2 regions of the Burkholderia sp. LMU1-1-1.1 genome follow, and region 2 is predicted to be linked to the other one. Evidence: predicted binding sites of a transcription regulator. Region 2 holds the regulator's gene; the other holds the start of a gene.
The links. The regulator FNR, encoded in region 2, switches genes on or off when oxygen is low (the NO sensors DNR and NnrR bind a similar motif). The targets are predictions, from matches to a motif close to TTGATNNNNATCAA.

Region 1 (7,371 bases), on a different contig from region 2:
CAAGCCAATGTCGAGCGCGCCAATCCGCAATTGTGGCAGCAAACCGTGGTTCAAGCCACGTTGGCCGACGCCGAACTGGCCGCCGCCAAGCGTGACTGGCCGGCCGCGCGCAACAGCGCCTACGCGGCGGCGCAAGGACTACGGGCCCTGATGGCGAACCACCCCTACCTATGGCAGGGACGGGAACTACAGGCTCGCGCGGGATTGCTGCTGATACGCGCGCATGCCGGCGCGCCGGCGGCGCACTGCGCAACCACACGCCTGACCCTGCAACCGGCGATCGACTCCGGCCAGGCGGGTTTCGTGCTGGAAGCGTGGCTGACGGCGCGCGCCTGCGCCGGAGCCGGCGCCGTCGCTGGGAACGAGTTGCAAAAACTAAGCGCCGGAGGCTATCGCCCCCGGTCGACCGAGTTTCTAACGCAGTTCAAACGAGGAGCCACACCATGACGAGCCAAGTAGCCGCGCCCACCCCCATGCAAAAAAAGATTGCAACCTTTTATGTGGTTCCCGTCGTCCCGAACCCTACCGACACGGAAACCGTTTTGTATTACCAGGATGGACAACACAACGAGCCGCTGTGGGTGCCGGCGAATCCGAAAGACTTGAACGCCAGGGCTCAGCGTTGCGATGCGAACAAAGTCAAGCTGATCCAGCTATCGCAGCAGGAGACCCGCCGTGGTACGGGCCTGCCACCCGCAAAGCTCGACGCCACCGTCAGGCTGTACGCCGGAGTGGCGAAGACCTTGGACGCGTGGGATGAGTTAAAGAGCGTCTACGCCGCCGAAACGGACGGGTCTTTGATCATTGACGTGGCAGCCAATTCGACACGCGGCCTGATCCTGGTGTTCACCCAAACGCAAACAGCGGTAAACGGTGGAACGCCGCCTTATCCCGTCGCGCGCTTGATCGCCAGTACCGATCCGGAGATTAAAAACAGTACCGGCGGCAATATCCCAGATTAACGTGACGCCTGCCTGGCAAGGCATAACCCGACCGGGGCCGCCGTGGGGCGCCCCGGCGTGCGGACAGCTCCGATAAAAATGTTTAGAAACAATAACTTGGCACGGTAAGGTAATCGTAAGGTCGTATTCCTCCAAATAATTCAATCTCCGAAACAGTTCACCGGCAACCGGCCAAATCCGCAGCGACGCTGGCCGGCCCGGCCATGTGACCACCGTCGTCAAGGAGAAACCATGATCGTTCCAGCCAATATCGAATTGCGCAACGTGCTCGACGCATTCAACGCCGTTCCCGACATTGCCACGCGCAACTACTACGCCTGCCCCACTGCGCCCACCAAGCCTGCCGGCACGCTGTGTTCCCATTTCAAGGGGATCGCTGCGTTCGCCGACAAACTCATTTTCACCCACACCGATGTCGATGACGGCGCGGCATCGGGAAAATACCTCATCGCGGACAAACTGGGCGCAGGCGGCCAGGGCGTTGTCGACGCCACCTATGACACCCAGGAACAAAACTGGTGCCATCCCTGCTCGTCCCAGGCTTGCGGCAGCTTCATGGCGATGGGCATCCAGGCAAGCGAGACGAGCGGCGATGACTCCGTCATCCAGATTTGCGATCTGCGTCCTACCCTGGGTAACGAGCCGATGGTTGTCCTGGGCAGGATCGCCCACAAAGGAGGGGTCAACGGCGTCGGCATGACCAAGGAAGCCGGACCGGGCGGGCGCTATCTCGTCGCCGGCGTCAACGGACATGAACTGACCCTGTACCGTTCCACCAGCGACTCCCTGCAGCCATCGCAAATCGGCTTCGAGCCGGTCTACCACACCAAGGAATTTGCCGAATCCGGCGCCGGCCTGGCGCTGGTGACCCAGACCGACGGCCGCATCTTCATGTTCACCCTGAATGCCAACGACGACGGCAGCAACAATGTCATGTGCTTGTATCACATCGACCTGGCCGCCCGGGAACCGTTGAGCAAACTACCCGGCGAGCGGAAAATGGCCGTGCCGGGCGTGAGCCAGACCCTGACCGACTTGCTGAGCTATATGCTCAACAATCAGCAAGCACCGCTGGCCCACGCCCTCATCCTCTTGCTGTGGTCGGTCGCCGAACCCTATATGAACAGCAGCTTTCGCTGGGGAAAGGGTTTGGCCATCACCTCGTCCGACTCGGTCACCGTGTATGCCTCCGACCGCAACGTCTTCAGCCTGTCGCAGATCGCGCCCTCGCGCCAGGATTTCTCGCTCGTGGTATGGGGGGCTCCCGATGCCCAGGCGACACCCACCCTGCCATGAGTGCTCATGAACCGGCCCGCAAGGGCCACGCGCCGACCGGCGCACACGTGCAACACCACCCGTACCACCAACTGGAGAAACACTATGAACAAGCCTGAGAACCTTCCGCAACGCGCCGCCAACACAGCCATCGTATTTTCCAATCCGACCGCCATTCCCGGTCAGTTCGGCTCGATTCCCGCCTTGGCCCCCGCCCCGCAAGGCGGCTTTTGCATGGCCTACAGCGACGCTAACAACTCCCAGATCTGGACCACCCTGTCGCTCGACTGCGTGACATGGCAGCCAGTCACCGAAATCGGCCAGCAGACGTCGGTGCCGGCACTGGCATTGTTCCACGACTTGCTGTATATGCTCTACACCGGCTCGGACAGCTCCCAGATTTATTCGACCACTTCTGCGGACGGGATCACCTGGAGCACGGCCGTCGAGATCGGACAGCAAACGTCCATCCCCGCGCTGGCCGCGTTCGGGGATTATCTGTGCATGGTGTACTCCGATTCCAACAGCTCCCAGCTCTGGGCCACCCGGACCAGCGACGGCGCCAACTGGTCGCAAGCCGTCCAAATCGCCGGCCAGTATTCCTCGGTGCCGGCGCTCGCCGCCATGGGCGATTATCTGTACATGGTCTACACAAGCAACAACAGTTCGCAGCTGTACTGCACGCGATCGCTCGATGGCCTGAACTGGGATCCCGCCCAGCAAATCCAGGACCAGCAGACCTCAATCCCGGCACTGGCCGCGTTTGAAGGGTTGCTGTATCTGGTGTACTCCGACGCCAACAACTCCCAGCTGTGGGTCAGCACCTCCGGCGACGGCGTCAACTGGAGTGCCGCCCAGCAAATAGCGGGGCAAAATACCTCGGTGCCGGCGCTGGCTGTCGCGGAAACGCGATTGGAGATGGTCTATAGCGGCGCCAACAGTTCGCAGCTGTATTCGAGCTACCTGATCACCGACGCCGACTAAACATCCCATCCAGGGAACATGCCGCGCAAGGGTTTCCAAGTGGGAAGCGGCCGCATGACACTGCCACGCGGCCGACTTGTCGTTGGCGTCCGGCGCGGGGCCTTCCGCCGTCCCTCATTTTTCCAGCACATAGCGTCCCGGCGCCGGCTCCAGCGGCTCCCGCGCCACGGGCGGCGCCACCAGCGCGCCGCTCGACCGGGCCGCCAGCCAGCGCTGCCAGTGCGGCCACCACGATCCCTCCACCAGGTCGGCCTGCTCGCGCCACGCGTCGGGGGCGCGGTAACCGTCGGCCCCGCGCAACGGCGGCTGCACCCGGTAGGCGCGGCGCGGATGCCCCGGCTCGGACACGATGCCGGCGTTGTGCCCGCCCGAGGCCAGCACGAAGTCGATGGGCGCGTCGCACAGCAGGTGGATCTTGTACACCGAGCGCCACGGCGAGACGTGGTCGCGTTCGGTCGCCAACGCGTAGACCGGCACCGTCACGTCGTCGAGCACCACCGGCCTGCCGTCGACATGGTAGCGCCCCTCGGCCAGGTCGTTGCGCAGGAACAACTGGTGCAGGTACTCGCTGTGCATGCGGAACGGCAGGCGGGTGCTGTCGGCGTTCCACGCCATCAAATCGTTCGGCGCGGTGCGCGTGCCCAGCAGATACTCGCGCATCATGCGCGACCAGACCAGGTCGCGCGCGTGCAGCAGCTGGAACGACGCCGCCATCTGCTCGTCGTCCAGATAGCCCTGGTCCCACATCAGCGCGTCGAGGAAGGCCAGCTCGCTGTCGTCGATGAACAGTCCCAGCTCGCCCGGCTCGCTGAAATCGGTCTGCGCCGCCAGCAAGGTCAGCGACGCCAGGTCCTCCTTCCGGCCGTGGTCGCCGTTCGCCATCGCCGCGGCGCCGATCGCCAGCAGCGTGCCGCCGAGGCAGTAGCCGACGCCATGCGCCGGCGCCCCGGCGCAGCGCCGCCGCACCTCGTCGAGCGCGGCGAACAGTCCCTGGCGCAGGTAGTCGTGCATGCCCAGCGCGCGGTCGTCCGGCCCGGGATTGCGCCACGAGATCATGAACACCGTATGGCCCTGCCCCACCAGGTAGCGCACCATCGAGTTACGCGGCGACAGGTCCAGGATGTAGTACTTCATGATCCACGACGGCACCACCAGCACCGGCTCGCGGTACACGGTCGCGGTCTGCGGCGCGTACTGGATCAGCTCGATCAGCTCGTTGCGGTACACCACGTCGCCGGGCGTGACCGCCACGTCCACGCCCGGCCGGTATTGCGGGCCGGGCGGTTCGGGCACCGCCATCCACGGCGGCGCCAGGTGCCGGCACAGGTCCTTGCGCCAGTTGAGCGCGCCGTCGGCCAGGCTGCGGCCGCCGCTGGCGAGCGCGGCGCGCTGCACCTCCGGATTGGTGGCGACGAAATTGGAGGGCGACCACATGTCGAGCAACTGGCGCGCGGTGAAGCGCACCACGTCGGCATGGTGCGGCGAGACGCCGCGCACTCCAGTGGTGGCGTCGCGCCAGAAACGCTGGCAGCGCAGGAAGCCCTGCACGTACAGGTCGAACGGCCACTGCCGCCACGGCGGCTGGACGAAGCGGCGGTCGTCGGGATCGGCCTCGACGGGCGGGGCGAACGGCGAGAACGCGGCCAGCCACTGCGCCCCCAGCTCGGCGCACTTGCCGGGGGCGCTGGCCAGGTGCATCCACCAGTCCTGGAACGCCAGGGCCAGCGCGATCGGCGACACGCCGCCGGTGGTGCGCGCCAGCTGCGCCTGCACGAACAGATCGAACTCGTTGCCCAGTTCGGGCGCGGGCGGCTCGTGCACCACCTCGGACGCCGGTTTGACACGCATCGGCAAAATATTCACACACGCCTCCATGGCTTGACGGTCCATTATGACGAAGCACCGTCGGTCGCGGGATTGATCCAGATCAAAGTCGAACCGGTGTCCGCTCGTAGACTGCACCGCATCGGGGTCCGCGCCCCGGCGCCGGACACCCTGCTATGACTGACACCGACAACACCGAAGAGTTCATCGAAAACGTCACCTTCGACGAACTGCGCGTCGGGCAAAGCGCGCGCCTGAGCCGCACCTTGTCGCCGGAGGACATCGCCGCGTTCGCCGCCGTCTCCGGCGACGTCAATCCCGCCCACGTCGACGCCGAGTACGCGCACGGCACGCTATTCAAGGGCGTCGTCGCGCATGGCATGTGGGGCGCGGCGCTGATCTCGCGCCTGCTCGGCACGCGCCTGCCCGGCCCCGGCACGATCTACCTGGCGCAGACGCTGCAATTCCTCAAACCGGTGCGCATCGGCGACGAGTTGCGCGTGACGGCCACGGTCGGCGCCAAGGAGCAAACAAAAAAGCACGTGACGCTCGACTGCGACATCAGGAACCAGACCGGCACGGTGGTGCTGACCGGCGTGGCCACGGTGATCGCCCCGACCGAGAAAGTGCGGCGCCCGCGCGCGCAGCTGCCGCCGTTTTGCCTGGCGCCGGCCGCCGATCCGTACGCCACGCTGCGCCAGCTGGCCCGGTCGCTGGCGCCAGTGCGCTGCGCGGTGATCCATCCATGCGACCTCGTGTCGCTGCGCGGCGCGCTGGAGGCGGCCAGCCAGGGATGGATGGTGCCGCTGCTGGTGGGGCCGGCGCCGCGCCTGCGCGCGCTGGCGGCCGGCGACGGACTGTCGCTGGACGATGCGGAAGTCATCGACGAAGCGCACAGCCACGCGGCGGCCGCGCGCGGCGCCGCCCTGGCCGCCGGCGGCGCGGTGGAAATGCTGATGAAAGGCAGCCTTCATACGGAGGAACTGATCGACGCGGTACTGGCCGAGCCGGCGCTGCGCACCAAGCGCCGCCTGTCGCACGTGTTCCGGCTGGAGGTACCGACCTACGGCAAGGCGCTGCTGGTGTCCGACGGCATGCTGCACATCCAGCCACGGTTGGCCGACAAGGTCGACATCGTGCAAAACGCCATCGCCCTCGCCCACGCGCTGGGCAACGCGTGCCCGAAGGTGGCGCTGTTATCGGCGGTGGAAACCGTCAACCCCAGGATCGGCTCGACCATCGACGCCGCCGCGCTGTGCAAGATGGCCGATCGCGGCCAGATAGCAGGCGCGTTGCTGGACGGTCCGCTCGGCTTCGACAACGCCGTCTCGCCCGCCGCCGCGCGCGCCGACGGCATCGTCTCGGCGGTCGCCGGCCAGGCCGACATCCTGATCGCGCCCGATCTGGAAAGCGGCGACCTGCTGGCCAAGCAGCTCAAGTACATGGCCGGCGCGGCCTGCTGCGGCGTGGTGTTGGGCGCGGCCGTGCCGATCGCGCTGACCGGCCGCGCCGACCCGGCCCCGGCGCGCGCCGCCTCGGCCGCGCTGGCGCTGGTGCTGGCGCACCGCTATCGCGAACAGCGGCCATGAACGCGAAAATGATACGCCTGCCTGTTTCGGGCTTCGCAAGTGCATTCCACCCTTGATGCGATAATGCGCCGGTACGGTTTGGAGGCTAAGAAATGACTGACAAGTTTATGCAGTTCATTCAAGAGCAAACGGCTGTTGCCAGCGATGAGACGGCAGGAGCGATGTCGATTGAACAGGACAAGCGGCGCTGGCTCTCGAAGTTAGATGAGCTAAAAAAGCTGGTCAATGACTGGCTGAACGCCTATGTGGAAAAGGGGATCAAGACATCGACCAGAATGGTCCCGTTAACCGAAGAGCAAACTGGCACATACCAGGCACCCCAGATCGAAATCACCGTCGGGCAAGCTGTTGTGAAGCTCAAACCGATAGGCACGTTCTTGATTGGCGCATGGGGACGCGTCGACATGGAAGGCCCCCGGGGAGTTTGTCGCTTGATCCTGGTTCCCAAAAGGGCAAAGAACCCACTCTTTGCATTTGATGAAAAACCAATACCAGAGCAAGTTGCGATGCCTGATCTGGTGTGGAAAATTATGCCGGCCCCGCCGGCACTGGCGTACATTGAACTGACGCGCGAGATGTTTTTGGACATGTTGATGAAGGTCGTGCGGGGTGAGTAAACTCAGCCTGTCCGATCAGGCACTGACCCTACCCGATGTTGCGCGACATTACTCGGTAGTGACGACGGCGACATATGATTTTTTTTCCAATCCTGACCCCACAGTGCTCACCGCCCACCC
Region 2 (7,371 bases):
ACTCGGTCGCCGGCGAGTTCGTCTACGACCGGCCGTTCCAGTGGGGCTCCAAGCGCACCGGTCCCGACCTGGCGCGGGTGGGCGGACGCTACAGCGACGAATGGCACCGCACCCACCTGGCCAGCCCGCGCGACGTGGTGCCGGAATCGAACATGCCGAACTATCCATGGCTGGCGAAGACCGCGCTGGTGCCGGCCGAGATCGTCCCGAAGATGCGCGCGCTGCAACGCCTGGGCGACCCGTACACCGACGCCGAGATCGCCGCCGCGCCGGAAGAGCTGAAAGACAAGACCGAAGAAGACGCCCTGATCGCCTATCTGCAAGGCTTGGGCACATTAATCAAGACGAGGAACTAGCATGGCTATCGAGAACCTGTTTGACCGCGCCAGCAGCGTGATGACGGTGATTTCCTTCATCACGTTCATCGGCATCCTGTGGTGGGCGTTCATCTCCAACAAGGAAGCCGACTTCGCCAAGGCGGCGCACCTGCCGTTCGAGGACGAGCACCTCGACCATCCCGACCGGGAGAACGGCCATGGCTGATTTCACCAACGGTTTCTGGGACATGTACATCGTCGTGCTGACCCTGCTCGGCATCGCCGGCTGCGGCATCCTGCTGTACTCGCAGGCCAAGGTCAAGCTGGCCAAGGGCAAGGACGGCAAGGTCGGCACCACCGGCCACACCTGGGACGAGGATTTGACCGAACTGAACACGCCGATGCCGCGCTGGTGGATGTGGCTGTTCTACATCACCATCGTGTTCGCGCTGGCTTATCTGTTCCTGTATCCGGGCCTGGGCACCTACGCGGGCAAGCTGGGCTGGAAATCGTCCGGCCAGTACCAGGCCGAGCTGAAGCAGGCGGAATCGGAGTACGGTCCGCTGTTCGCGCAATACCAGAAGCAGGACCTCAAAAAGGTCGCCGCCGATCCGAAGGCGCACGCCATCGGCCAGCGCCTGTTCCTGACCTACTGCGCGCAGTGCCACGGTTCGGACGCGCGCGGCAACAAGGGCTTTCCCAACCTGACCGACAAGGACTGGCTGTTCGGCGGCGCGCCGGAAACCATCAAGGAATCGATCCTGCGCGGACGCATGGGCGTGATGCCGCCGATGGGCGCCGCGCTCGGCTCCGACAAGGATGTGGAAAACGTCGCCCACTACGTGCTCAGCCTGTCCGGCTCGACCGCCGATCCGATCAAGGCGGTGTTCGGCAAGGGCAAGTTCGGCGCCTGCATGGCCTGCCACAGCGCCGGCGGCACCGGCAACCAGACGCTCGGCGCGCCCAACCTGACCGACAAGATCTGGCTGTTCGGCGGCAGCGCCGAGACCGTGATGGAAACCATCCGCAAGGGCCGCAACGCCACCATGCCGGCGTTCGAGGACTTCCTCGGCGACGCCAAGGTGCACGTGCTGGCGGCGTATGTCTGGAGCTTGTCGAACGACGTCAACGCGCCGGAATCGTCGCCCGCGCCAACCGCTCCGGCCGTCCCCGCGGTCGCCGCCACGGCCGCGTCGGAATAAGCGTCGAACACTATGAGCGCACCCGAATCACAAGTCGTCCACATGTACGCCGCGCGGGAGGAGATCTACCCGCGCGAGGCCTCGGGCCGCTATGCCCGGCTGCGCTGGCTGTTCGTCTGGCTGACGCAACTGGCGTTCTATTGCACGCCGTGGCTGCAATGGAACGGCCGCCAGGCCCTGTTGTTCGACCTGGGCGCGCGCAAGTTCTACATCTTCGGCCTGGTGTTGTGGCCGCAGGATTTCATCTACCTGGCCGCGCTGCTGATCATCTGCGCCTATCTGCTGTTCCTGGCGACGGCGGTGGCGGGGCGCGTCTGGTGCGGCTTCGCCTGTCCGCAAACGGTGTACACCGAAATCTTCCTGTGGATAGAGCGCAAGATCGAAGGCAAGCGCAGCGCGCGCATGGCGCTCGACCGCCAGCCGCCGTCGGCCGCCAAATTCGCGAAAAAGAGCGCCAAGCACCTGGCCTGGGGCGCGGTGGCGCTGTGGACCGGCTTCACCTTCGTCGGCTATTTCACGCCGATCAAATTGCTGGCCGAAGAGGTGCTGACGTTGAACTTCGGCCCGTGGGAATGGTTCTGGGTGGTGTTCTACAGCTTCGCCACCTACGGCAACGCCGGCTGGATGCGCGAGCAGGTGTGCAAGTACATGTGCCCGTACGCCCGCTTCCAGAGCTCGATGTTCGACCGCGACACGCTGATCATCACCTATTCGGGCGAGCGGGGCGAGCCGCGCATGCCGCTGTCGAAGAAAGCGGCCGGCAAGGGCGGCGACTGCATCGACTGCTCGATGTGCGTGCAGGTGTGTCCGACCGGCATCGACATCCGCAACGGCCTGCAATACGAATGCATAGGCTGCGCCGCCTGCGTCGACGCCTGCAACGGCGTCATGGACAAGATCGGCCTGCCGCGCGGCCTGATCCGCTACAGCACCGAGCGCGCCATGACCATGCACTACACGCCGACGCAGATCCGCCGGCGCACGCTGCGTCCGCGCGTGCAGATCTACGCCGCCATCCTGGCGTTGATCGTGGCCGCCGTCGGCACCGCGCTGTACCTGCGGGTGCCGCTCAAGCTGGACGTGATCCGCGACCGTGGCGCCATGGGCCGCGAGGTCGAGGACGGCATGATCGAAAACGTCTACCGGCTGCAGATCATGAACACCTCCGAGCGGGCGCAGACCTACCGCATCCGTGTCAGCGGTATCGCCACCTTGTCGCAGGTGACGCCGGAGCTGGTGCGGGTCGAGGCCACCGAAACCAAGGCGCATCCGATCCGGCTGCGCACGGCGCACGGCGCCGCCCATCCGGGCTCGAACAAGATCGCCGTCGAGCTGACGTCGGTCGACGACCCGTCGCTGCATGTGAAGGAGGACGCGGTATTCATCGTACCGCGCTAAGGAGAACGCCATGACCGTATCGATATCGCATGCCACGGTGACGCCGTGGTGGAGGCAGCGCTGGCCGTGGCTGCTGATGGCCGGACCGGCGATCGTCATCGTCGCCGGCGTCTACACCGGCTACCTCGCCTTCACGCGGCAGGACGCGCTGGTGGTGGGCGACTACTACAAGCAGGGCAAGGCCATCAACCAGGACTTGCGGCGCGACCGCGTGGCCAGCGCGCTGGGGTTGTCGCTGTCGATCGGTTACGACGCCACGCAAGGCATCCTGGCCGGCCAGCTGCGCCGCGATAGCGACGACCACGGCAAGACGGAACGATTGTTCGTGCGCCTGTCGCATGCCACGTTGCCGGCCAAGGATATCCAGCTGGTGGTGCGGCCGGATGAATTCGGCGCCTTCCAGATCAATCTGCCGATGCTCGAGCGCAGCCGCTGGGTGGTGCTGGTGGAAGGCGAAAAACGCGACTGGCGCCTGGCCGGCGCCTGGAGCTGGCCGGCGCAGCGCAGCGTCACCCTGCGTGCCGAATAACCCCGTGGTTGGATGCTGATTTTGGCCGGGGAACCGACCGCAATCGTGGATCCACGTGGTCATTCCGCCGCTAATGGCAGGTCTGGGTGCCGGCCGTGATGGCCTTGAGCATGGGCGGATCGAGCAGTTCGATTTCGCGGTTGCTCACGCGCAGCAGGCCTTCCTTCTTGAACTTCGACAGCAGGCGGCTGATGCTTTCGATCGTCAGGCCGAGGTAGTTGCCGATCTCTTCGCGAGACATGCGCAGCTGGAAGGTGTTGGGCGAGTAGCCGCGCGCCTCGTAGCGCGACGACAGGTTGACCAGGAAGGCGGCGAAGCGCTGCGTGGCCTGCATATTGCCCAGCAGGAGCATGACGCTTTGCTCGCGCGTGATCTCCTGGCTCATCATACGGTGGAAGTGCCGCAGCAGGGTCGGCATGTCGGCCAGCAGCTGTTGCAGGCTGCCGAAAGGAATCTCGCACACCTCGCTGTCTTCCAGCGCGACGGCGGTGCAATGGTGCAGGTCGGTGCTGATGGCGTCCATGCCCAGCAGCTCGCCCGCCATCTGGAAACCGGTGATCTGCTCGGCGCCCTCGCGGTTGACTTGGTAGGTCTTGAAATGCCCGAGCCGGATCGCGTACAGGTTCACGAACGGATCGCCGATGCGGAACAAGGTGGCGCCCCGCGCGACCTTGCGGCGGCGGCCGATGATCTCGTCGAGCCGGTCCATGTCTTCGTTGCCCAAGCCCATCGGCAGACACAGCTGGTGCATGCTGCAGTTGGCGCAACTTGCCTTGAGGATGTCGATGGTGGCGCCGGGCAGCACCAGTGAGGGAAGGTCTCTTATCATGCCGCCAGTGTAGACCATTAGTCGCCGTTGTGGGCGATGTCGCAGCGCGCCGATCAGGTATTCGCCCCGTCAGCGAACTTGCTGGCTGCAAGCGACTTTTCGCCGGCGGCGCCTTCCCCGCAAAATATTTCGACATTCGCGCAAATTTAACTTGCGCACTATTCGATTGTTCGCTATAGTTCAACTCAAGCAAGTAGCACACTATTTAATCGCAAACAACCAACCTCGAAAGGAATCACCATGAAACGCTCGATCATCGCCTCCGCCCTGCTGGCCGCCACCGTCCTGACCGCCCAAGCCGCCACGCCGGCCGCCGACACCACCGTGGTGCTGGTGCACGGCGCCTTCGCCGACGGTTCCAGCTGGGAGAAAGTCATCCCTCTGCTGCAAGCCAAGGGCTTGAAGGTGGTGGCCGTGCAAAACCCGCTGACCTCGCTGGCGGACGACGTCGCCGCCGCCCAGCGCGTGATCGACGCGCAAACCGGTAAAGTGGTGCTGGTCGGCCACTCGTGGGGCGGCACCGTGATCACCGAGGCGGGCACCAGCGACAAGGTCAAGGCGCTGGTCTACGTGGCCGCGTTCGCACCGTCGGAAGGCCAGGCCAGCGGCGAACTGGGCAAGGGCTACGCCGTGCCGCCGGGCGTCCCCACCTTGCAAGCCGACGCCAGCGGTTTCCTGTGGCTGCCCGCCGAATCGGTCGCCACCAACTTCGCCCAGGACGTGCCGCCGGCCACCGCCGCGCTGATCGCCGCCACCCAGGGCCCGATCGCCGCCAAGGCCTTCGCCGACAAGACCACCGTGGCGGCCTGGAGAAACAAGGCGAACTACTACATCGCCGCCTCGGAAGACCGCATGATCGATCCGGCCTTGCAGCAAGCGTTCGCGAAGAAAATCAACGCCACCACTATCACGCTGAAAGCGAGCCACGTGCCGATGCTGTCGCAGCCGCAAAAAGTCGCCGACGTGATCATCGCCGCCGCACGGCGTTAATACTGTTGCCAAGGTCGGGCATTGATAGGAGAATTCCCAAGCGCGGCGCGATAAACTCCGCCTGTGGTTCTCCAACTCATGTCCGACCCGCCCGACAAGGATGAAATGAAGCCACTTGGCATCAAGGCTAAAGTTGCGCTGGCGACCAGCATCACGTCGATCCTGATGATCGCGCTGGTGACCGTGGTTCAGATGCAACGCATGAAGGCGGATTTCACCAAGGTACTTTTCACCCAGCAAACGGCGCTGATCGGCCGCACCGCCGAGGAACTCGACGACAAGCTGAGCATGCTGCTCGACATCATCGCCTTGTCGGCGCACCATCAGCCGATCGAGCTGGCCGGCTCCACCGAGCGGCTGCGCGCCTACTACCAGGACCGCGCCGTGCTGGCGCTGTTCGACGATCTGCTGGTGCTCAGCCCGCAGGGCATGGTGGTCGCCGACATCCCGGCCCAGCCCGGCCGGGTCGGCATCGACGCCTCCGACCGCGCCTACTTCCGCACCGTGATGCGCACGCGCAAACCGCTGATCGCCGAACCGGTGATCGGCAAGTCCAACAAGCAACCGATCGTGCAAATGGTGGCGCCGGTACTCAACGCCAACGGCGAGGTGGTGTGCGTGCTCATCGGCGTGCTGCGCCTGTACAAGGACAACGTGCTGGGCCACCTGCGCACCGCCAAGATCGGCCACAGCGGCTACTTCTTCGCCCTCACGCGCGGCGACCATCCGGTCTACGTGCTGCATCCGGACGCCAGCCGCCTGCTGCAGCCGCGCCAGCCCGGCGCCAACCCCGCCACCACGCGCGCGCTGCGCGACGGCTTCGAGGGCACCGTCGACAGCATCAACGGCGACGGCGAGCGCGCCCTCAACAGCTACAAGGCGCTCAAGTCGGTCGACTGGATACTGGCCGCCTCGCTGCCGGCGGAGGAGGCCTTCGAGCCCTTCGACGGCGTGCTCTCGCGCGTGCTGGTGTGGAGCATGGTGGCGTCGATCCTGGCGGCGCTGCTGATCGGCTGGCTCACCTTGCGGCTGCTGGCGCCGCTCATCAAGCTGCGCGACGCCATCGTCGCCATGCGCGGCGACGCCACCCACTTCGCGCCGCTGCCGGTGCGCGCCGACGACGAGGTCGGCCAGCTGACGGCCGCCTTCAACAACCTGATGCGCGACCGGCTGGCGGCCGACGCGCGCCTGCAAAGCCTGGTCGAGTTCGCCCCCAACGCGATCGTCGTGGTCGGCGTCGACGGCCGCATCGAAACCTTCAACCGCGAGGCCGAGCGGCGCTTCGGCTACGCCCGCGACGACATCCTCGGCCAGCCGCTCGAGACCCTGGTGCCGGCGGCGCTGCGCGCACAGCACGCCGCGCACCGCGTCAAGTTCTTCGCCGACCGCCTCAGCGCCGAGCCGGTGCGCATGGGCGGCGCCACCACGCTGTTCGGCCTGCGCCGCGACGGCAGCGAGTTCCCGGTCGAAATCAACCTGAGCGCGGTGCGCACCGACCAGGGCACCAAGGTGCTGGCCGTCATCTCCGACATCACCGAGCGGCGCCGCCTGCAGCTCGAGGTCGAGGCGCGCGCCCAGGAGCTGGAGAAGGAGCGCGACCGCGCCGAGGCGGCCAACCGCGCCAAGAGCGAGTTCGTGGCCAACATGAGCCACGAGATCCGCACGCCGATGAACGCGGTGCTGGGCATGGCCTACCTGCTGGGCAACACCACCTTGACCACCCAGCAGCGCAAGTACCTGAACATGGTCAAGGTGTCCGGACAGTCGCTGCTGGGCATCCTCAACGACGTGCTCGACTTCTCGAAAATCGAGGCGCGCCACATGGAGCTGTCGCCGGTCGAGTTCAGCCTGGACGACACCATGAACTCGCTGGCGACGATGATGACGATGAACGCCGGCGACAAGGAACTGGAGCTGGCCATCAGCGTCGAACCGTCGGTGCCCAAGCGGCTGCGCGGCGATTCGATGCGGCTGCAGCAAATCCTGGTCAACCTGGCCGGCAACGCCATCAAGTTCACCGAGCAGGGCGAGGTGGTGGTCGGCGTCGAGCTGGACGCGCGCGACGAGCACGGCGCGCTGCTGCGCTTCGAGGTGCGCGACACCGGC

Region 1: a site for FNR is predicted at 5,139-5,152, ahead of MRBLMU1_RS23235 (PHA/PHB synthase family protein). Genes of this name have one in related genera too.

The regions. Positions count from the first base shown of each region.
Region 1 covers NZ_JBEGHG010000034.1:430,118-437,488, forward strand. Annotated here, with positions in the region: gene MRBLMU1_RS23215 (winged helix-turn-helix domain-containing protein) at 1-447, shown strand, start outside; gene MRBLMU1_RS23220 (hypothetical protein) at 444-962, shown strand; gene MRBLMU1_RS23225 (hypothetical protein) at 1,194-2,258, shown strand; gene MRBLMU1_RS23230 (exo-alpha-sialidase) at 2,343-3,221, shown strand; gene MRBLMU1_RS23235 (PHA/PHB synthase family protein) at 3,336-5,111, opposite strand; gene MRBLMU1_RS23240 (bifunctional enoyl-CoA hydratase/phosphate acetyltransferase) at 5,222-6,634, shown strand; gene MRBLMU1_RS23245 (hypothetical protein) at 6,727-7,251, shown strand; gene MRBLMU1_RS23250 (hypothetical protein) at 7,244-7,371, shown strand, end outside.
Region 2 covers NZ_JBEGHG010000045.1:395,498-402,868, forward strand. Annotated here, with positions in the region: gene ccoO (cytochrome-c oxidase, cbb3-type subunit II) at 1-356, shown strand, start outside; gene MRBLMU1_RS25190 (cbb3-type cytochrome oxidase subunit 3) at 358-543, shown strand; gene ccoP (cytochrome-c oxidase, cbb3-type subunit III) at 536-1,519, shown strand; gene ccoG (cytochrome c oxidase accessory protein CcoG) at 1,532-2,917, shown strand; gene MRBLMU1_RS25205 (FixH family protein) at 2,928-3,446, shown strand; gene fnr (fumarate/nitrate reduction transcriptional regulator Fnr) at 3,517-4,275, opposite strand; gene MRBLMU1_RS25215 (alpha/beta fold hydrolase) at 4,516-5,265, shown strand; gene MRBLMU1_RS25220 (response regulator) at 5,371-7,371, shown strand, end outside.